2 regions of the Crystallibacter crystallopoietes genome follow, and region 2 is predicted to be linked to the other one. Evidence: riboswitches for the same ligand, from Rfam matches in the RefSeq annotation. Region 2 holds a riboswitch; the other holds the start of a gene.
The links. Region 2 has a riboswitch for glycine ahead of ppsA (phosphoenolpyruvate synthase). Riboswitches for the same ligand answer to the same signal wherever they lie in the genome.

Region 1 (4,206 bases), 1.4 Mb from region 2:
GAAACGCCGGGCTGGTCCGAGGGCCATCCCATTTCCGAGGCCGCGAACCAGATCATCGGCAGCATGGTCCGCAAGGTCGGCGGCTTCACGTTCCAGGAACTGAACCTGAGCATTGACGACATCAAGTCCACCTCCGCCAATGGCCCCGACCTGTCCTACGACTTTGTCACCCGCCCCGGCTACCACCACGCCCTGGTCACCGCGGATACCGAATTCCTCCGGCTGACCCTGCGTCTGGCCATGGAGATCGGCGTGGACCAGGCCTCCCTGGTCCACGCGCTGCAGAACCATGACGAACTGACCTACGAACTGGTGCACTTCACCACCAAGCACAAAGACGATATCTATGAGCTCGACGGCGAGGAACTGACCGGCGCGGAACTGGCCCTTAAAGTGCAGCAGACCTTGCGGGACGGCATTACCGGGGAGGCCGCACCTTATAACTTGGTCTTCACGGCCAACGGCATTGCGTGTACGACGGCGAGCGTGATCACCGCGGTGCTGGGCATCAAGGACCTGAGCACCATCACGCCGGAGCAGACCATCGAGGTCCGCAAGGTGCACCTGTTGCTGGCCATGTACAACGCGCTGCAGCCGGGCGTCTTCGCGCTCTCCGGGTGGGACCTGTGCGGCATGCTGACGCTGGACCGGTCGCAGGTGGCCCCGCTGCTGTCCCGCGGCGACACCCGCTGGATCAACCGGGGCGCCCACGACCTGATGGGAGTCAACCACACCGGACAGGCTCCGACCTCCGGAATGCCCAAGGCCGTCAGCCTGTACGGGACGTTGCCGGACCAGCTCGCGGACGAGTCCTCTTTCGCGCGGCAGCTAGCCAAAATTCTGGCCGTCCGGGAGCAGTACGGCATCGCCAAGAGCGCCCTGCTCGATGTTCCGGACGTCTCACACCGCGGCATGCTGGTCATGGTGCACCAGCTGGAATCGGGCGATTGCGAAGTCACCGTCCTGAACTTCTCTGACCAGGAGATGGCCGGCACGGTGCGCTCCGAGCAGTTGGAAACCGGAGCCTTGGTGACCGATCTGTTCAGCGGTGAAGAGGTGGGCAGTGTGGATGATCTGCACAGCTTCTATATCCAGCTGGAGCCGTACCAGGGAACCGCGCTGCTGGTGACCCTGCCCGAAGAAGAGGAGCCGGACACGGAGGCGGCGGCTGAGGCGGAAGCAGGCGCGGACAGGGACGCGGGCACGGCTGCCGGCTGAGCCTGCGGCGCAGGCACGTCAGCCCCTGTCACGTCCTGATCTGGGGTAATGCCCAGCGCGCTCCGAATGTGACCAGCATCTCACATGAAAACGCGGTAGGCGGGGAACCGGTTCGGTGGAACCGGCGTTACCTTTCCGTAACTTTGCCTACCCGAAGTGTGTGTGAAATATGGCTGAAGACTCCTCCGCCGAAGATAAGCCGAAACTCCTCGGCCTCAACGGTGCCCAAACTATTGCCTCCGCCCTGGCCGCTGTGACCTCGGCCTTCGCGGGTTCCTTCCTCGGTGTCGCGGGAACGCTGATCGGCGCTGCCCTTGGTTCGGTCATCGCCACGGTTGCCGCAGCCATCTACGCCAGGACGCTGAGTTCCGCCGCCGTCGCGGCCCGGAAGACCCTGCCCGTGCCGCGGCTGCGCGGCCTGCGCAACGGCGGCTTGCCTGCGAGCGACGACGGAACCGAGCGCGCCGGTGTTCCCAGTGCCGTCGCGGATTTCAAGGCCAAGCTCACTGCCCGCCGCTTTACGCCCCGGACCTGGGTGAAGATCGGAGTGGTCAGCGCAGCCTCCTTCCTGATCGCCATGGCAGGCATCACGATGATCGAACTGGGAACCAGCAAGCCCATTTCGGCTTTGGTTGCATCGTCGACCAGCAGCACCCCGGCCGCCGAGCAGCAGACAACCTTGGGCCGCGTCCTGACCGGAACCGCGGCCCCGGCCGAGGACGGAAGCGAAACCACGGAGCCCGGCGAGGCTGAGCCCGGGCAGGTCGACGACGGCGCCGGCCAGACCGGGACTACAGGCGAGACCTCCGGTGATACCTCCGGAACAGACGGATCAGCAATGGTCGAGGACCCGGCCACCGACCAGACCGACGGCACGGGGCCGGTGGAGACCGTGCCCGAACCGGTTCCGGCGCCCGGCTCCGAAACGGGCGAAGTAGCGGAGCCGGAAGTCGTCACCGACTCCGGCGCTGGCCAGCAGGATGCCGGGCAGGAAGCCGTGCCGGACGACAGTGGCGCCGTCGATCCGGCACCCGTGGACAGCGGTCTGACCGAAGGCGACCAGACCGGCACCGAGCAATAAGGCCTGCCCAGGCGACGCCGGCACTCAGGTGAGTGCCGGCGTCGTACATCGTCTGCAGCGGATCCGCCGCTGACTAGGCAGTAAAGAAATGATGTTGCGTTAGCTCCTCGCGTGCCGCTAATCTGTGTGAGGCGGGTCACGAAGCTGTGGCCCAACGCTTTTGATCTGCGGCGGGAGAGTCCTGCCGGTACGTTCGTCAGGCGCCGTAGGAGCAACTCCTCCCCAGGAATCTCTCAGGCCCACGTACCGCCGCGGCTAGGCAACTCTGGAAAGCAGCCGGGCAACCGGCTCACCGACGGTGCAAGCGGCCCCCACGGGGGCGGCGGAAACTCTCAGGTCCCAGACAGAGCGGGGAGGAACCCGAATCATCGTGGCGTGTTGTGCGCTGCCTGAAATATGGAGTTCCTTATGACCATCCAGTCACCGTCCACTTTCCAACAGGTCGTGTCCCCGAGCCTGAACAGCCAGCTGTCCGAGCTGGACCCCGAGGTCGCCGCCAAGATCGACGACGAGCTCACCCGCCAGCGCGACGGCCTGGAAATGATCGCCTCGGAGAACCACACCGCCGCCGCAGTTATGCAGGCGCAGGGCTCCGTGCTGACCAACAAGTACGCCGAAGGCTACCCGGGACGGCGTTACTACGGTGGCTGCGAGCACGTCGACGTCATCGAGCAGTTGGCCATCGACCGCGTGAAGGACCTGTTCGGGGCGGCCTACGCTAACGTCCAGCCGCATTCCGGTGCCCAGGCCAACGCGTCGGTCATGCACGCGCTGATCAAGCCCGGCGACACCATCATGGGGCTGAACCTGGCCCACGGCGGCCACCTGACCCACGGCATGCGGATCAACTTCTCCGGCAAGCTGTACAACGTGGTTCCGTACCAGGTCCGCGAAGAAGACCACCGGATCGACATGGTGGAAGTGGAGCGCCTGGCCCACGAGCACAAGCCGCAGCTGATCGTGGCCGGCTGGTCCGCCTACGCCCGCCAGTTGGACTTCGCCGAATTCCGCCGGATCGCCGACGCCGTCGGTGCCTACCTCATGGTGGACATGGCGCACTTCGCCGGCCTGGTGGCCGCCGGATTGCACCCCAGCCCGGTGCCGCACGCCCACGTTGTCACCTCCACCACGCACAAGACGCTGGCCGGCCCGCGCGGCGGCATCATCCTGACCAACGACGCCGACGTCGCCAAGAAGATCAACTCGGCAGTGTTCCCGGGCCAGCAGGGCGGGCCGCTGGAGCACGTCATCGCCGGCAAGGCCGTGGCCTTCAAGATTGCTGCATCGCCGGAGTTCAAGGAGCGCCAGGAGCGCGTGCTCGCTGGAGCAAGCATCTTGGCCGAACGCCTGATGCAGCCCGACGTCGCCGCCAAGGGCATCTCCGTGGTTTCCGGCGGCACGGACGTGCACCTGGTACTGGTGGACCTGCGCAACTGCGAACTGAACGGCCAGGAAGCCGAGGACCGCCTCGCGGCCATCGACATCACCGTCAACCGCAACGCCGTTCCGTTCGACCCGCGCCCGCCGATGGTCACCTCCGGCCTGCGGATCGGAACGCCCGCACTGGCTACCCGCGGCTTCGGCGAAGCGGCCTTCACCGAGGTAGCTGACATCATTGCTGAGGCGCTGATCGCCGACGACGAGGCAAGCCTCGCCGATCTGCGCCACCGCGTGGAGGCCTTGGCCGCCGCGCACCCGCTCTACCCGAACGTGGCACCGCTGGCAACGGCCGGCGCCTAACCGGGACTGGCAGGGACCGCGGGGCCCCTGCCCAGGGGCCGGCCGCATACATGGGGAAGCGGCCGGCGCCCTGACCAACCTGCATGCAACCCACAACCAGGGCCATGCAGCCATGCGAAATATCCTCGCTCTGAAGGAGTAGTAAATGAAAGATGCAACAGTGCAGT
Region 2 (4,206 bases):
GCAGGTGGCGTTCATGGGTTACTGGCGGCAGGGCAAGGCCGAAGCCTGAGGTCCATGCGGATTGGCCTTCCGCTGCCCGGCGTCGGCGAGAATTGAAGTATGACCATCGCCAAGTCCGTCCTGCTCTTCGCCCTGGCCGCCCTCGCCGAGATCGGCGGCGCCTGGCTGATCTGGCAGGCGGTGCGCGAAGACCGGGCCTGGTGGTTTGCCGGGCTGGGAGTCATGGCCTTAGGTGCCTACGGCTTCATCGCCGCGCTCCAGCCTGATGCCAACTTCGGCCGAGTGCTGGCCGGCTACGGCGGGATCTTTATTGCCGGCTCGCTGGCCTGGGGCATGGTGATGGACGGTTTCCGGCCGGACCGCTGGGACTATGTCGGGGCCGCGATTGCCCTGGTCGGCGTGGCCGTGCTCATGTACGCCCCGCGCGACGGCGCCTGACCCCGGCCGGACCCCGCCTGTTCAGAACAGCTCCACCACACCCCGCCCGGCAAGGCCCAGCGGTACCGGGAAACCAGTTGTGCCGTCGCCCGTGCCCGGCAGAAGCAGGAGCATCCCGGCCGCGTTGAGGACAATCAGGTCGGACCTTCCGTCGGCATTGAAGTCGCCGGGCGTGGCAACGGACATCACTCTGAACCGCACTCTTCCAGCCGGCACCGGGTCCTCAACCTGCCCGCTGCCGGTTCCGGCCAGCAGCCAGAATCTGCCGGCTGCGTCCTGAGATATAATGTCGGCCGTTCCATCGCCGTCGAAGTCGCCGGGGGAGAATACGCGGGCGGGCGGGCGGCTGCCGTGCAGGATCAGCGTCCGCGGCCGCAGGCCGGACGCGCCTCCCCGATGCAGCCAGAGCGCCCCGCCGTTGTCGCGGGTGATGACGTCGGGCCGGGAATCGCCGTCGAAGTCGCCGGGCAGGAAGAAATCGCGCACGCCGGTCCAGCCCGAGCCGAGTACCCGGGGATGCGTGGTCCCGCCATAGCCGTCGCCGGGGTGGAGCAACAGCACGCCGTTCCGGTGCAGGGTGAGGATGTCATGGCGGCCATCGCCGTCGAAATCACCGGCCGAGTCCATCGCCCTGGCCGCGGGCCACTTCCCGGCGCCGGTACTCGCCGTTCCCAGGCGGCCGGCCGGGGACGACGGAACAAACCAGAGGGATCCGTCCCGCATGCGGGCAAAGAACTCGCTCCGGTTCTCCGGGGAGAAGGTGCGCGAATAGACCCGGACCGGCGGTGCCTGCGCCGGCGTCGTTTCATAGTCGTCTGCCGAAGCCTCCACATTGCCGCTGAGGGTCACGCCGCGCCAGTCCGGCGTCAAGGACAAGACCCGGTGGTAGCCGTCGGGGTGCCCGTCCAATGCGTCCCGCCAACTGTAGTCGTAGGTGAGGACGGAGCCCGGCGCGGAGAATTCGAAGCCTTCCAAAGACAGCTGCCCGCCCACCACCGGCTCGCCCGCAATCACCGGCGGCGAGACAATTTCGATGTCCCGCGGCACCAGCCCGACGGCGGGCACTGCGGCGGGGGTACTGGTCGAGTGTGAGGGCAGCTTGCCGGCTTCCAAAGCCGGCTGCGGAACAAACAGGCATAGGACGCAGACAATTCCGGCCAGCCGATGCTGGCCGCCGCGGGCCTGGGCATGCGCCATCTCTGTTTCCCCGAAGGAGGCTGTCCGGATCCGCCCCGCCCGGACCTTTCAGAAGTACTCTCCAGCGTACGCCGCGCCTGCTCCGCGGGGAACGGGCACAGAACGTGCCGACGCTTGGTCGAGGCCGGATATTGCTTCGGTCCCGTCACAATTGCCCTGCATTGCGAAAAATAAAGCGATTCACGCATTTTGCTTGCACGATGCCACCTCTGCACGCTACCGTGTGAGCCTGCTCACCTAGCGGTGGGCAGTGCTTATGATCTGCGGCGGGAGAGTCCTGCCGGTACATTCAGCAGGCGCCGTAGGAGCAAACCCTCCCCGGGAATCTCTCAGGCCCAAGTACCGCCGCGGATAGGCAACTCTGGAAAGCAGTCAGGCAGCAGTCTGGCTCACCGACGGTGCAAGCGGCGCCTGCGAGAGCAGGGGACGCGGAATCTCTCAGGTCCATGACAGAGCGGGGAGGAGCCCGAATCAAAGTGTCACAGCAGTGGCACTTGAACGATGGAGTTCCTCATGACCATTTCACCTGCCTCCACCGCGATGGGCGAAGCCCCTCACCTTGATCGCCACAACGCCGAAGCCAGCGAGAACTCCACCACGGTGGAAGCCAGATAGTCCTGCCCGGACAGCCCTGGGCATTACCGATTTCGTTCACAGCGCTGATCAGCGCGTTCACGCATAGGAGCACAACGCCATGACCGACGTTCTTTGGTTTTCCGAACTTGGCCTGTCCGACCTCGAGAGGGTCGGAGGCAAAAACGCCTCCCTCGGCGAGATGATCCGAGGCCTGGCCACGGCCGGGGTCAGGGTTCCTGACGGTTTCGCCACGACGGCGGACGCCTACCGGCGTTTCCTGCGCGAGTCCGGCCTTGACGATCGGATCGCCGCGATCCTCCACGACTTGGACAGCGACGACGTGACCGCCCTGGCCGAGGCCGGCACGCAGATCCGGGACCTGATCCGCCATACCCCGTTCCCGGCAGGTTTCGAGGAGCAGATCCGGGCCGCGTACGGCGAGCTGGTTGAAAGCCACAGCGGGGATGCGGAGGTGTCCTGGGCGGTCCGCTCCAGCGCCACGGCCGAGGACCTGCCGGATGCTTCCTTTGCCGGCCAGCAGGAGACCTTCCTGAACATCCGGGGCGTGGAGAACATCCTCCATGCGATCAAGGACGTCTTTGCTTCGCTCTACAACGACCGGGCCATTGCCTACCGCGTCCATCACGGCTTCACCCATTCGGAGGTTGCCCTCTCGGCCGGTATCCAGCGCATGGTCCGCTCCGACATCGGCACCTCCGGCGTGATGTTCACGATGGATACCGAGTCCGGCTTCAACGACGCCGTGTTCATCACCTCCTCCTACGGTCTGGGCGAAGCCGTGGTCCAGGGAGCGGTGAACCCTGACGAGTTCTACGTGTACAAGCCTGCCCTGGCCGCGGGCCGTCCGGCGGTCCTCAAGCGCGGACTCGGCGAAAAAGCCGTCCAGATGACCTACACCGAGTCCCGCGAGGTCGGCCGGACGGTCGATTTCGTACCCGTGCCCCGCGAGCAGCGCGGCAGGTTCAGCCTCAGTGACGCCGAAGTCGAACAGCTCGCCCGGCATGCGGTGGCGATCGAAGCCCATTATGGCCGTCCCATGGACATTGAGTGGGGCAAGGACGGCGTGGACGGTGAACTGTACATCCTGCAGGCCCGCCCCGAGACCGTCCAGTCCCGCCAGGCCAGCGGCACCATTTCGCGCTACCAGCTCAACGAGCACTCCAAGATCCTGGCCGAAGGCCGGGCCATCGGTCAGCGGATCGGCGCTGGCCAGGTGCGCGTGCTGACGTCGATCGACCAGATGGCCTCGTTCCAGCCCGGCGACGTCCTGGTCGCGAACATGACCGACCCGGACTGGGAACCGATCATGAAGAAGGCCGCGGCGATCGTGACCGACCGCGGCGGCCGCACCTGCCACGCGGCGATCATCGCCCGCGAACTGGGCATCCCGGCTGTGGTCGGCACCGGAAACGCGTCCCGGGTCCTGGCCGACGGCGCACCGGTGACCGTCTCCTGCGCGGAGGGCGAGGCCGGACTGGTCTACGAGGGACTGCTCGATTACACGCTGCACGAAACCACTGTGGACACGATGCCGCCGGCGCCGGTTCAGATCATGATGAACGTAGGCACCCCCGAACAGGCCTTTAGCTTCTCCCGGCTCCCGCACAGCGGCGTCGGCCTGGCCCGCCTGGAGTTCATAATTAACCGGCAGATCGGCATCCACCCCAACGCCCTGCTGGCCTTGGAAGGCGAGATCGAGCGCCCCGCCGCGCTGTCCGACTACACGGTGCAGCAGATCCGGGAAAAGACTGCCGCCTACGACGGGCCCCGGGACTACTACGTCCGCCGGCTGGCCGAGGGCATCGCCACCATCGCCGCCGCCTTCGCGCCGGAACCGGTGATCATCCGGCTCTCGGACTTCAAGTCCAACGAGTACGCCAACCTGCTCGGTGGCCCTGCCTTCGAGCCGGTCGAAGAGAACCCGATGATCGGCTACCGCGGTGCCTCCCGGTACCTCTCGCCGTCGTTCCGCAA

Region 1: it holds a riboswitch for glycine, as region 2 does, so the genes downstream of both, glyA (serine hydroxymethyltransferase) here and ppsA (phosphoenolpyruvate synthase) in region 2, are expected to answer to the same signal.

The regions. Positions count from the first base shown of each region.
Region 1 covers NZ_CP018863.1:2,020,176-2,024,381, forward strand. Annotated here, with positions in the region: gene treS (maltose alpha-D-glucosyltransferase) at 1-1,218, shown strand, start outside; gene AC20117_RS09540 (ICP22 family protein) at 1,388-2,299, shown strand; glycine riboswitch at 2,461-2,558, shown strand; gene glyA (serine hydroxymethyltransferase) at 2,708-4,039, shown strand; gene AC20117_RS09550 (amino acid permease) at 4,185-4,206, shown strand, end outside.
Region 2 covers NZ_CP018863.1:650,962-655,167, reverse strand. Annotated here, with positions in the region: gene AC20117_RS03145 (siderophore-interacting protein) at 1-49, shown strand, start outside; gene AC20117_RS03140 (YnfA family protein) at 100-438, shown strand; gene AC20117_RS03135 (FG-GAP repeat domain-containing protein) at 460-1,635, opposite strand; glycine riboswitch at 1,893-1,990, shown strand; gene ppsA (phosphoenolpyruvate synthase) at 2,330-4,206, shown strand, end outside.